Regions from separate parts of the Kocuria sabuli genome, predicted to be linked through region 3. Evidence: riboswitches for the same ligand, from Rfam matches in the RefSeq annotation. Region 3 holds a riboswitch; each other region holds the start of a gene.
What was found. Region 3 has a riboswitch for S-adenosylmethionine ahead of RE027_RS15555 (LLM class flavin-dependent oxidoreductase). Riboswitches for the same ligand answer to the same signal wherever they lie in the genome.

Region 1 (4,175 bases), on a different contig from region 3:
CTCCCTGTACTGGCGGCGCTTCACCACCCGGGGCGCGGTCTGGTCGATGTACGGCGGCCTGTTCATCTCGGTGGGCCTGATCATCTTCTCCCCGGTCATGTCCGGTGCCGAGACGTCGATGATCCCGACGGCGGACTTCGCGTGGTTCCCGCTGCAGAACCCGGGCATCGTCTCGATCCCGGCCTCCTTCCTGCTCGGCTTCATCGGCTCCATGACGGAACGCCGTCTCGAGGACCCGGTCAAGCAGTCCGAGATGGAGGTGCGCTCCCTCACAGGCATCGGCGCGGAGAAGCCCGTCGCCCACTGAGGACGTCCCGCTCCCACCTGGGAGGATCTCCGGCCCGCCCGAGGCTCCGGCTTCGGGCGGGCCGGCCCGTGTCCGGGGACACGAAGTGATTCGCTAAAGGAAACGGACAGGCGGCTGAGTGTCGGATAGGGTGGGGACAGGAGCAACCGCAGGATATTCCTTGGATACTCACCGGTTGCGTACAATGAAAGTCCCTCGCGGGACGGATAAGGAGCCATCATGGGAATCATCAGCTGGATCGTCCTCGGCCTCATCGCCGGCGCCCTCGCCAAGCTCATCATGCCGGGCAACCAGGGCGGCGGCATCATCGTCACCATGGTCCTCGGCATCGTCGGAGCCCTCCTCGGAGGCTTCCTGGGCTCGCTGATCGGGATCGGCAGCCTCGACTCCGTGTTCGACATCGGCACGATCATCACCGCCGTCGTGGGAGCGCTCATCGTGCTCTTCATCTGGGGCGCGGTCACCGGCCGCAAGGGCCGCACCACGCGCTGATCCGACCCCGTCGGTCGCCGAGGCCCCGTCCACCGTTCATGGTGGGCGGGGCCTCGGCGCATCCCGGGCCCGGGGCGCACCGCACCCCCGCCGGCCCGTCGGTGCGCGGCACCGGGGGTGCCCGCTGGGGGATACTGGGGCCATGACGTCCCCCTCCTCCGTGCTCCGCAACCGCCCGACGCCCGAGCTGCGCGCACTGGCCGCCGCCGGTCCCCGCAGGATCAGCGTCCTCGGCTCGACGGGCTCGATCGGCACCCAGGCGCTCGACGTCGTGCGGGCCGCGAACGCCCTCGACGGCGCGACGCCGTTCGACGTGGTGGCCCTCGCCGCCGGCCGTGGCCACCTGCCGCTGCTGGCGGAGCAGGCCGTGGCGACCCGCGCCGCCCTGGTGGCGACGAGCGGCACCGGGGACGACGTCCGGGAGCTGGTCCGGCTGATCGCCGAGTGCGCCTCGTCCGCCGGCGCCGCCGACTACCGCCCCGAGCTCCTCCACGGCCCCGACGCCGCCGCGGTGGTCGCGGGGCACCCGGAGGCGGACCTCGTGCTCAACGGCATCACCGGTTCGATCGGTCTCGCCCCCACGCTGGCCGCCCTGCGGGCCGGGCACCGGCTCGCGCTGGCGAACAAGGAGTCGCTGATTGCCGGTGGCCCGCTGGTCAAGGAGGCGGCCGCGGGGCGCCCGGACGCCCTGATCCCGGTGGACTCCGAGCACTCGGCCCTGGCACAGGCACTGCGCGGCGGCAGCACCGCCGAGGTGGACCGGCTCGTGCTGACCGCCTCGGGCGGCCCGTTCCGCGGCCGTACCCGGGCGGAGCTGGAGGCGGTCACCCCGCGGGAGGCGCTGCGGCACCCCACCTGGGACATGGGCGTCATGGTCACGACCAACTCGGCGACGATGGTGAACAAGGCCCTGGAGGTGCTCGAGGCCCACCTGCTCTTCGACGTCCCGCTGGAGCGCATCGACGTGGTGGTCCACCCCCAGTCGGTCGTGCACTCCATGGTCCAGTTCGTGGACGGCTCGACCCTCGCCCAGGCCTCGCCGCCGGACATGCGCCTGCCCATCGCACTCGGCCTGGCCTGGCCGCACCGCGTACCCGGTGCGGCGCCCGCGTGCGACTGGACCCGCGCGGCCGAGTGGACCTTCGAGCCGCTGGACAGCGAGGCGTTCCCGGCCGTGGACCTCATCAAGGCCGCGGGGGAGCGCGGAGGCACCCACCCGGCGGTGTTCAACGCCGCCAACGAGGAGGCGGTGCACGCCTTCCACGACGGCCGGATCCGGTTCCCCGTGATCGTGGACACGGTCGAGAAGGTGCTGGGCGAGCACGAGGACCGCGGCCACCTGGACCTCGACGCCGTCCTGGAGGCCGAGCGCTGGGCCCGGCGCCGCGCCCAGGAGCTCCTCGGCCGCTGACGGGGCCGGTCCGGGCCCCCGCCGCACGTGCTAGTCTGTCGGGCGGATGACGAGTCCCAGCGCGAAGCCCTGGCTTGCTGGGCGGCAACCCTCTCCCGTAGTGGGGTGCCCCAGGTGAACCATCCGGCACCGGCCATCGACGGCCGGCGGCAAGTACGGTTCGACCGTGGACGCGCCCTCCGGCGCGCCCTCGACCGTGGCCGCCGGACCCGTCGGGTCCGGCGGAGACCTCCGACATCCTGGATCCACGGAAAGGCATGACATGCGATCGCAGCGCCTCACCCACCTCGCCCTCGCCACCACCCTCGGCCTCACCCTCACCGCCTGCGGCGGTTCCGACCAGGCGGCCGCGCCCTACGACGACGGCGTCATCAAGATCGGCACCGACGGCCGGACCCAGGTGCACGAGGCCTTCCTGGAGGAGGCGGAGAAGGCCGGCGTCGAGGTCGAGCTCGTGGAGTTCACCGACTACAACCAGCCCAACGCCGCGCTCACCAGCGGCGACCTGGACATGAACTGGTTCCAGCACGGGGCGTTCCTGGCCGACTACCGGAACAACTCGGGCGAGGACATCGTCCCGATCGGGTCCACCTCCATCTACCCGCTGGGCCTCTACTCGGAGCGCTACGAGTCCCTGGACCAGATCCAGGAGGGCGACGAGATCGCGGTGCCCAACGACGCGATCAACCTCGCCCGCGCGCTCCTGCTGCTGCAGTCCGCCGGGCTCGTCGAGTTCACCTCCGACACCACGGCCCCGTCCGAGCTGGACATCGACACCGAGGCCTCCAAGGTCCGGGTCACGCCCGTCTCGGCCGAGCAGACCGTGCTGTCGATGAGCTCGACCGCCGGCGCCGTGGTCAACAACACGTTCCTCACCCGGGCCGACATCGACCCGAACTCGGCCCTGTACTCCGACGGCGAGGACAACGAGAACGCCCTGCCCTACGTCAACTTCTTCGCCGCCACCGGAGGCAACAAGGACGACGAGACCCTCCACCAGGTCGCCGACCTCTTCCACACGGACGCGGTGCTGGCGGCCGAGCAGGCGGAGACGAAGGACACCGCCGTGTCCATGGACGTCGCGCAGGACGAGCTGATCGAGGTCGTCGACCGGTACGCCGAGGACCTCGAGAAGTGACGGCTCCGGCCGACCCGGACCGGATCCGCCACCCCGACGGCGACGTCATCGTCCGCTTCGAGGACGTCACCAAGACCTTCGTCACGGGCCCGGCGAAGGCCCGGCGCGAAGTGGTCGCGGTGGACGGCGTCTCGCTCGAGATCCGGCGGGGGGAGATCTTCGGCGTGATCGGCTACTCCGGTGCCGGGAAGTCGACGCTCGTGCGCCTGATCAACGGACTCGAGCCGATCACCTCGGGTTCCCTCACGGTCAACGGTTTCGAGGTCGCGGGCCGGAAGGAGACCGAGCTCGCACCCGTCCGGCAGGAGATCGGGATGATCTTCCAGCAGTTCAACCTGTTCACGTCCCGCACCGTGGCCGGCAACGTCGAGTACCCGCTCAAGCGGGCCGGCTGGCCCAAGGACAAGCGCCGCGCGCGGGTCGCGGAGCTGCTGGAGTTCGTGGGCCTGTCCGAGCGGGCGGGCAACTACCCCGAGCAGCTCTCGGGCGGTCAGAAGCAGCGCGTGGGCATCGCCCGGGCGCTCGCCACCAGCCCGAAGCTGCTCCTCGCCGACGAGTCCACCAGCGCGCTCGACCCCGACACCACCCAGGAGGTGCTGCAGGTGCTCCAGCGGGTCAACCGCGAGCTCGGCATCACCATCGTGCTCATCACGCACGAGATGGACGTCGTGCGCGCCATCGCCGACCACGTCGCCGTGATGCAGGACGGCAAGGTCGTGGAGCACGGCTCCACCGTCGACATCTTCGCCCGGCCCCGGACCGGGACCGCGCGACGCTTCGTCTCCTCCGTGCTGCACTCGGTGCCGGACGAGCGCGAGGTCGAGCGG
Region 2 (4,175 bases), on a different contig from region 3:
GCTGCTCGGCGCTGGACTGGGCGCAGGCGGCCACCACCGCGCAGGACCGGACCCGGTCGGGGTGGCTCACGGCCCACTCCAGGGCGCGCGCCCCGCCCATGGACCCGCCGATGACGAGGCGCCACGAGGCGATGCCGAGGGCGTCGGCCAGCGCGGCCTCGGCGTGCACGGAGTCGCGCACGGTGACCAGGGGGAAGCGGGATCCCCAGGGACGGCGCTCGGGGTCCACCGAGGCCGGGGCGGGGGTGGCCGGCCCGGTGGTGCCGTAGCAGCCGCCCACGATGTTGGCGCAGACCACGAAGTACCGGTCCGTGTCGATGGCGGCGCCGGGGCCGACCAGGCCGTCCCACCAGCCGCCGCTCTCGGCGGCGCGCCGCTCCGCCTCGGAGGCGCCGGGGCGGGCCCGGCCGGCGGCGACGTGGGTGTCCCCGGTGAGGGCGTGCTCCACGAGCACCGCGTTGGAGCCGTCCGGGGCGAGCACGCCCCAGGTCTCGTAGGCGATCCGGACCTCCGGCAGCCGGAAGCCGGACTCGAGTTCCAGCGTCCCGATCCCGGCGTGCCGCGGCACGCCGTCCTCGCGCACGCCCGGACCGGCGTCGGCGCCCCGCACGACCGTCACGCTCACTCCTTCCCTCCGGGCACGGCCGCTGCCGCGGCGAAGCCCTGCTCCAGGTCCGCCAGGATGTCCCTGACGTTCTCGAGGCCCACGGACAGGCGCACGAACCCGGGCTCCACGCCCGACGCGAGCTGCTCCTCCGGCAGGAGCTGGCTGTGCGTGGTGGACGCGGGGTGGATCACGAGCGAGCGGACGTCGCCGATGTTCGCGACGTTCGAGTGCAGCGTCAGGGCGTCCACGAAGGCCGCACCGGCCTCCCGCCCGCCCTCGAGCACGAACCCGAGGACGGAGCCCGCGCCGCGGGGCGCGTACTTGCGCGCCCGGTCGTGCCAGGGCGAGGACTCCAGTCCCGCCCAGCTCACCGTGCGCACGTCCTCGCGGGCCTCGAGCCAGCGGGCCACCTCCCCGGCGTTGGCCACGTGGCGCTCCATGCGCAGGGACAGCGTCTCGATGCCCTGCGCGATGAGGAACGCGTTGAAGGGGGAGATCGCCGAGCCGAGATCGCGCAGCAGCTGCACCCGGGCCTTGAGGATGTACGACAGGTTGACCCCGAACGCGCCCTCCGCGCCGAGCGCCTGGGCGTAGACCAGACCGCCGTAGGACTCGTCGGGCTGGTTGAAGCCGGGGAAGCGCTCCGGGTACCGGCCGAAGTCGAAGGCGCCGGAGTCCACGATCACGCCGCCGAGCGCGGTGCCGTGCCCGCCCAGGAACTTGGTGGCCGAGTGCACCACGATGTCCGCGCCCCACCGGAAGGGCTGGACGAGGTACGGGGTCGCCACCGTGTTGTCCACGATGAGCGGCACCTCGTGCTCGTGGGCGATCCCGGAGACCGTCTCGATGTCGAGGACGTCGTTGCGCGGGTTCGGGATGGTCTCGGCGTAGAAGGCCTTGGTGTTGGGCCGCACGGCGCGCCGCCAGGCCTCGGGGTCGTCCGGGTCCGCCACGAAGGTGCTCTCGATGCCGAGCTTGGCGAGGGTGAACTTGAACAGGTTGTAGGACCCGCCGTACAGGCTGGGACTGACCACGACATGGTCCCCCGCCCCCGCGAGGTTCAGGACCGCGAAGGTCGTGGCCGACTGCCCGGCACTGAGCAGCAGGGCGCCCACCCCGCCCTCCAGCGCGGCGATGCGGTTCTCCACGACCTCCGTGGTCGGGTTGCCGATCCGGGTGTAGATGGGACCGAGCTCCGCGAGCGCGAAGCGGTCCGCGGCGGCCTGTGCGTCCGGGAAGACGAAGGACGTGGTCTGGTGGATCGGCAGGGCGCGGGAGCCGGTGACCGGGTCGGGGCGCTGGCCCGCGTGGATCTGCTGGGTCTCGAAGGACCAGCCCCCCGGGTTCTCGGGGGTGGGCAGCTCGGCCGCGGGGGCGTCGGTGGGGGAAGCGGGGGACTCGGACATGCCGGGACTCCTTGCGGGTGTCAGGGGTCCGGTGTCCGACCGTGGTGGTGCTGCCGTGCGACGGCCGGGCACCGAGGACCCGCGCTTGCTCGCTCGCCGGTCGCGAGGAGCCCGGTCTTCACCCAGGGCACCCCACCGCGGTGGAGGGTTGCCGGCCAGCTAGCTGGGGCTTGGACGCTGGCGCTCATGACCTGGGCAACATTGTCCGGATTCCGGCGACGCGGCGTCAAGCCGGGCCCGGCGAGTCCCCCGGACACGGTCTGTGCGCGGCGGGCTCCGGCACGGCGCGGACCGATTTGGAGACGAAACTCACACGGTGCCACGATGAGCCCATGAGAGTCGACCACGTGTCCTACGCCTGCCGCCCGGAGGGCCTGGCAGCCACCACCGAGGGCATCGCCGACCAGCTCGGGATCGAGCCGGTCAAGGGCGGGGTGCACCCCCGTTTCGGTACCCGCAACATGATCCTGCCCCTCACCAACCACCAGTACGTGGAGGTCGTCGAGGTCCTCGAGCACCCCGCCGCGGAGAAGGCGCCGTTCGGCCAGGCCGTGCGTGCCCGCTCCCGGGCCGGCGGCGGCTGGATGGGCTGGGTCGTCGAGGTCGACGACCTCGCTCCGTTCGAGGACCGTCTCGGCCGCCGGGCCGTGCCCGGCCACCGGGTGTTCCCGGACGGCCGGTGCCTGGAGTGGCACCAGATCGGCGTCAAGGGTCTGATGGCGGACCCCCAGCTGCCGTTCATGGTGCACTTCGACTCGGGCCCGGAGATGCACCCCTCCCAGGCGCGGCTCACCGACGTGGGTCTGGCGGGGATGTGCATCGCCGGTGCGCCCGAGCGGGTCACCGAGTGGCTGGGTGCGCCCGTGGAGACCGCGCTCGACCAGCTGAGCGTGGACTGGCGCTACCCCGCGGGCACCCCCGGCCTGCTCTCCGTCTCCTTCGCGACCCCCGACGGCCTCGTCACCATCTGAGCCGGAGCACGGGCTGCACCGCGGGCCGGGGCGGGTGCGCCCCGGCCCGCGCCTCAGCCGAGCAGCCAGGCGGTGCCCAGGAAGCCCACGGCGTCGAGCAGGAAGTGCGCGACGACCAGGGGCATCACCCGCCCGGTGCGCCGGTAGAGCTCGGCGAACACGAGGCCCATCACCACGTTGCCGAGGAAGGGACCGATCCCCTGGTAGAGGTGGTAGCTGCCGCGGAACACGGCCGTGACCGCCAGCACCACCGGCCAGCGCCAGCCGATCCGGGTGAGCCGGTCGGTGAGGAACGCGACCACCACCACCTCCTCCACGAGGGCGTGGCGCAGCGCGGAGAGCAGGAGCACCGGCACCGTCCACCAGTGCTCGGCCAGCCCCGACGTCGTCACCTCGGCGGTGAGGCCCAGGGCGCGGCCGGCCGTGTAGAGGGCGAGCGTCCCGAGACCCATGATCAGGAACAGCACCGCGCCCAGCCCGAGGTCCGGGAGCGGCATCCGGGCGTCGAGCCCGATCCGCCGCCGCGCGATGCCCAGGGCGCCCGCGGACCCGGCGAGCAGGTAGAGCGCGAGCAGCACCGGCACCAGGTCCAGCCCGATGCCCGTGAGCTGGCGCAGCAGGTCGAACAGCGGCTGGAGGCTCAGCGGCGGGTTCATGGTCGTCCGCGCCTCGGAGAGCGGTCCGCGGGCGAGCTGCTCCGCGAGGGAGAGCACCGCGTAGAGCGCCGAGGCGCCCAGCGAGACCCCGAGCACCAGGAGCACCTGCACCCACAGGTCGGCGCGGGTGGAGCCGAAGGCCGGAGGGCGCGGGGCGAGGTGCGAGGGGGTGCTCATGCGGACATTCTGGCACCGGCGGGGCCGGGCCCCGGGCCGGGAGCGCACGCACCGGTGCTGCTCGAGTCCGGGGGGCGACCGCCGGCCGCGGCGCCCCCGGGGGCGAGGTCGCCGGGCCGGTCGAGGCGCTCCGCGCCGGGCGGCACGTCGCGTCCGCCGGGGGCCGGCCCGTCTTCCCTAGGATGGGAGTCATGACAGCCCTTCCCCCGCAGATCAGCCGCCAGCCCGTGGAGCGCGCCTTCCACGGCCACGTGTTCCCCGACCCCTACGAGTGGATGCGGGCCAAGGAGTCCCCCGAGGTGCTCGCCCACCTGGCGGCGGAGAACGAGTACGCGGAGGCCAGCACGGCGCACCTGGC
Region 3 (4,175 bases):
GAGACCGTGCTCATCGACGAGAACGCCCTCGACGCGGAGGCGGAGCTGGTCGTGCTGGACGCCGAGCCGTGGATCGCCGTCGACGAGGCGGACGCCCTGGGCGCCACGGCGCTCGGCCGGGTCCCGGCCGCCGAGGCCCTGGTGCGGGCCGCGCTGCTGACGGACGCCCGCCCCGTGTTCCTCGCTCCCGGGGCGCTGCCCGACGGCGTCGACATCGCCGCCCTGCTGCGCTGGAGCGCCGCCCCGGCCGGCTGACCGGTCACCGACGACGACGGCTCCCCCACCGAGGTGGGGGAGCCGTCGTCATCGTGCGGCGCGGTGGGCCGGCCGGGTCAGTAGGCGGGGCCGGTGGTGTTGCGGTCGCGGGTGTCGCGGCGCAGGAAGGACAGGGCCACCATGGTCACGCCCAGGAACAGGTGCAGCCAGTTGTCGGCGCTGTTCAGGGGGACGAAGTTCGCCTGCGACTCGTGCCCCACGAGCAGGCCGTAGATCCACAGGACGAGGTAGACCAGGCCGCCCCACAGCAGGAAGTTGCGGGCGCCGGAGCCGGAGCGGGACAGGGCGATGCCGGCGACGCCGTAGAGCAGGTGGACGATGTTGTGCAGCCAGGAGACCTGGAAGATGCCCATCAGCATCGCCTCGGACTCGTGGCCGGCGACCATGAGCTGGTCGTAGTTCGTGGTGATGCCGGGGATGAACCCGGCGAGGCCCACGAGCAGGAAGACGGCCCCGTAGAGCAGGGCTGCCGTCTGGACGGGCGAGCGGTGGTTGGTGCGGCGGTCCGGCCGTGCGGCGGGAGTCGTCATGGTCGTGCCTCGCTTCCTTCGTGTCTGCGGTGACCCGGGTCGCGGATCCCGGAATGGCGGACGGTCATGGAAAGCATGCTTTGTACTATTAGCGTACTGCTCTCCCGCGCCAGGTCCAAGACCGCCGCGCGAGAAGTCTGGCGCGGACCGGGGAACGGCTCAGGACGTGGGCACGCGGGCGGGCGTGTCCGCCGCGGAGGCCCTGCCCGCGTAGGCGCCCCGGTACCTCGCGGCCGGGTGGGTGTCCAGCACCTTGGTCCGTCCGGCGCCGTAGACGTTCTCGCGCAGCGTGGTGCCCTCGTACGCGGTGCGGTAGCGGCCGCGCTTCTGCAGCTCCGGCACGACCCACTCCACGAAGTCCTCGAACGAGCCCGGGGAGACGTGGTAGGCGAGATTGATGCCGTCCAGCCCGCCGTCGTCGATCCACCGCTCGAGCTCGTCGGCCACGGTCTGCGGGGAGCCGACGATCGGCACGCCCATGCCACCCATCGAGATGTGCTTCGCGACCTCCCTGACCGTCCACTTCTTGTGGGGATCGGCCGTGGTGAAGGGGGTCAGGAAGGACTGGATCGAGTCGGTCTTGATGTACTCCAGGACGTCGTCCTCGTCGTACCGGCCCAGGTCCACGCCGGACCAGCCGCCCACGAGGCCCAGCGCGCCGTCGGCGTCCGCGTACCGCTCGTAGTCGCGGCGCTTCTGCTCGGCCTTCGCGTCCGTCTCGTCGACGATCACGTGCAGCATGGCGAAGATCTTGAGGTCGTCCCGGTCCCGGCCCTGGGCCTGCGCCTCGTCGCGCAGCTTGTCGGTCACCACGCGGGTGAGGTCCGGGCGGATGCCGCCCACGAACACCGCCTCCGCGTGGCGGCCGGCGAACGCGCGTCCGCGGGAGGAGGCTCCGGCCTGGAAGATCAGCGGGGTGCGCTGCGGGGACGGCTCGGTCAGCCCGATGCCGGGGACGTCGAAGTACTTGCCGTGGTGCTGGATGGGGTGCACGAGGGAGGGATCGGCGAAGACCCCGTTGGCCCGGTCGCGCTTGACCGCGCCGTCCTCCCAGGAGCCCTCCCACAGCTTGTAGCAGACCTCCATGAACTCCTCGGCGATCTCGTAGCGCTCGTCGTGGGAGATCTGCTCCGTCAGCCCGTGGTTCTCGGCGGCGGACTTCAGGTAGGACGTCACCACGTTGAAGCCCATCCGGCCCTTCGTCAGGTGGTCGAGGGTCGCGAACTTCCGGGCCAGCGGGTACGGCTGCTCGTAGGTGATCGCGCTGGTCACCCCGAAGCCCAGGTGCTTCGTCACGGCCGCCATCGCGGAGATCTGCATGAAGGGGTCGTTGACCGGGATCTGGGTGGCGTCCTTGATCACCGGCGCCGCGGAGTTCTGGTACACGTCGTAGTACCCGACGACGTCCGCGAGGAACATCGCGTCGAACAGGCCCCGCTCCAGGACCTGGGCGACGTCCGTCCAGTACTCGAGGGTGTTGTACTCGTCGGCCCGCGAGCGCGGGTGCTTCCACAGGCCGGGGGCCTGGTGGCCGACGCAGCTCATGTCGAAGGCGTTGAGGGCGATGCGCTTGCTCATGGGTGGTCCTCCCGGATCGCTGACGACCCGCGCCCGTGCGTCCTGGGGACCTGCTCGCGGGTCCGACGCACTGGTGGGCGCCGTACTTGCCACGAGGCGTGTGCGCCGCGGCCCGATGTTCATCTGGGGCACCCCGCTACGGGAGAGGGTTGCCGCCCGACCAGCCAGAGCTTCGCGTCGGGTCTCGTCATCGTCGTCGCGGACCAGCTTAGCGGCTCGCACCGCGGGCGGTGCAACCTGCGTCACACCGGACCGCGCCCGGAGGATCCGGCCCGGGAGGAGCCGGGAGCGGAGCGGCTCAGGCGGGCGGAGCGAGGGGCGGGGTGCGCCGCGGGTCCAGCGTCCAGCCCCGCTGCAGCCGCGCCCGGAGCTCGATCAGCGGGCAGGTGTCCATGACCACGTCGAGTCCGGCGGCGGCGGCCCGGGCCGCGGCGTCGTGGTCCACGACGCCCAGCTGCAGCCACACGGCCTTCGCGCCGGCGGCGACGGCCTGGTCCACGACCGCGCCGACCCGGCGGGAGTTGACGAAGCAGTCCACCACGTCGACGGGCTGCGGGACCTCGGCGAGGGTGCGGAACCCGGGCTCGCCGTGGACCGCCTTGCCCTTCGGGTTGACGGGGACGATCGTCATGCCGAGGTCGTCGCGGATCCGCGCCGCCACCGGGTGCGCGGTGCGGGCGGTGTTGCCGGTCAGCCCCACGACGGCCCACCGGCCGGGCTGCGTCATCAGGCGGTCGATCACGGCGGGGTCGTTGCGGCTCATGGACCCATCCTGGCACCCGAGCCGCTCCTCCGGACAGTCTCCCGCCGGCCGGGGACGCCGGCCGAGGAGCGGCAGCAGCTCCGCGCGGGCGCCCGGCGGGATTTGCCAGGCACCCCGGGGAGCACGTTCAATGGGGCCGGTAACCATCCGGAGCGGCTGAGAGACCTGGCTCGTCGACGTCGCAGCAACCGGCACGGATCCGTCCGACTCCCCGTGCGAGGTGCTAATGCCAGGACCGATGGAGTTGATCATGGGCACGTCTCTGCTGGGCTCTGCACCGTCCACCGCCACCGCACCGGTCTCCCGCAAGCGCGCCTTCTCGGTGGCCTTCGAACACGTCGGCAAGGCGTTCCCGTCGGGCGGGCAGGCCCACCACGTCCTGCACGACGTCGACGTCACGGCCCGGCCCGGCGAGGTCGTGGCGATCCTGGGGCCCTCGGGGTGCGGCAAGTCCACGCTGCTGCGGGCCGCGGCCGGCCTGGACACCGCCTCGGCGGGCCGGGTGCTCATCGACGGCACGCCCGTCTCCGGGATCGACCCGCGCTGCGCCGTCGCCTTCCAGGAGCCCCGGCTGCTGCCGTGGCGCTCCGTGCGCGAGAACGTCCGCCTGGGTCTGCCCTCCGGGCTGAGCCGGGCCGAGGGCGACGCCGTGATCGACGACCTGCTGCGCCTGGTCGGGCTGACCGCGCACGCCGGTCACCGTCCCCGGGCGATCTCGGGCGGCATGGCCCAGCGCGCGTCGCTGGCCCGGGCGCTGGCCCGCAACCCCGGGGTGCTGCTCCTCGACGAGCCGTTCGGCGCGCTCGACGCCCTGACCCGGATGCAGATGCAGGACCTCCTGCTCACCGTCCACGCGGCCCAGCCGACCACCGTCCTGCTCGTGACCCACGACGTCGACGAGGCGCTGCAGCTCGCGGACCGGGTGGTCGTCCTGGGCCGCACCGGCCCGACCGCCCCCGCCTCGATCAGCACGGTGCTCTCCGTCCCCGGCGAGCGCCCCCGCGACCGCGCCTCCGAGGTCCTCGCCG

Region 1: linked by a shared signal. The riboswitch ahead of RE027_RS02630 (MetQ/NlpA family ABC transporter substrate-binding protein) and the one ahead of RE027_RS15555 (LLM class flavin-dependent oxidoreductase) in region 3 are both predicted to bind S-adenosylmethionine.
Region 2: linked by a shared signal. The riboswitch ahead of RE027_RS02825 (bifunctional o-acetylhomoserine/o-acetylserine sulfhydrylase) and the one ahead of RE027_RS15555 (LLM class flavin-dependent oxidoreductase) in region 3 are both predicted to bind S-adenosylmethionine.

Annotation. Positions count from the first base shown of each region.
Region 1 is NZ_JAVHZE010000002.1:80,156-84,330, reverse strand. It holds gene RE027_RS02645 (monocarboxylic acid transporter) at 1-307, shown strand, start outside; gene RE027_RS02640 (GlsB/YeaQ/YmgE family stress response membrane protein) at 527-799, shown strand; gene dxr (1-deoxy-D-xylulose-5-phosphate reductoisomerase) at 942-2,210, shown strand; SAM riboswitch class IV at 2,256-2,372, shown strand; gene RE027_RS02630 (MetQ/NlpA family ABC transporter substrate-binding protein) at 2,473-3,348, shown strand; gene RE027_RS02625 (methionine ABC transporter ATP-binding protein) at 3,345-4,175, shown strand, end outside.
Region 2 is NZ_JAVHZE010000002.1:118,740-122,914, forward strand. It holds gene metX (homoserine O-acetyltransferase MetX) at 1-625, opposite strand, end outside; gene RE027_RS02825 (bifunctional o-acetylhomoserine/o-acetylserine sulfhydrylase) at 622-2,013, opposite strand; SAM riboswitch class IV at 2,090-2,205, opposite strand; gene RE027_RS02830 (VOC family protein) at 2,346-2,984, shown strand; gene RE027_RS02835 (CPBP family intramembrane glutamic endopeptidase) at 3,038-3,817, opposite strand; gene RE027_RS02840 (S9 family peptidase) at 4,009-4,175, shown strand, end outside.
Region 3 is NZ_JAVHZE010000020.1:51,692-55,866, forward strand. It holds gene RE027_RS15545 (baeRF2 domain-containing protein) at 1-255, shown strand, start outside; gene RE027_RS15550 (DUF4383 domain-containing protein) at 333-806, opposite strand; gene RE027_RS15555 (LLM class flavin-dependent oxidoreductase) at 966-2,384, opposite strand; SAM riboswitch class IV at 2,462-2,576, opposite strand; gene RE027_RS15560 (CoA-binding protein) at 2,683-3,147, opposite strand; SAM riboswitch class I at 3,288-3,392, shown strand; gene RE027_RS15565 (ABC transporter ATP-binding protein) at 3,398-4,175, shown strand, end outside.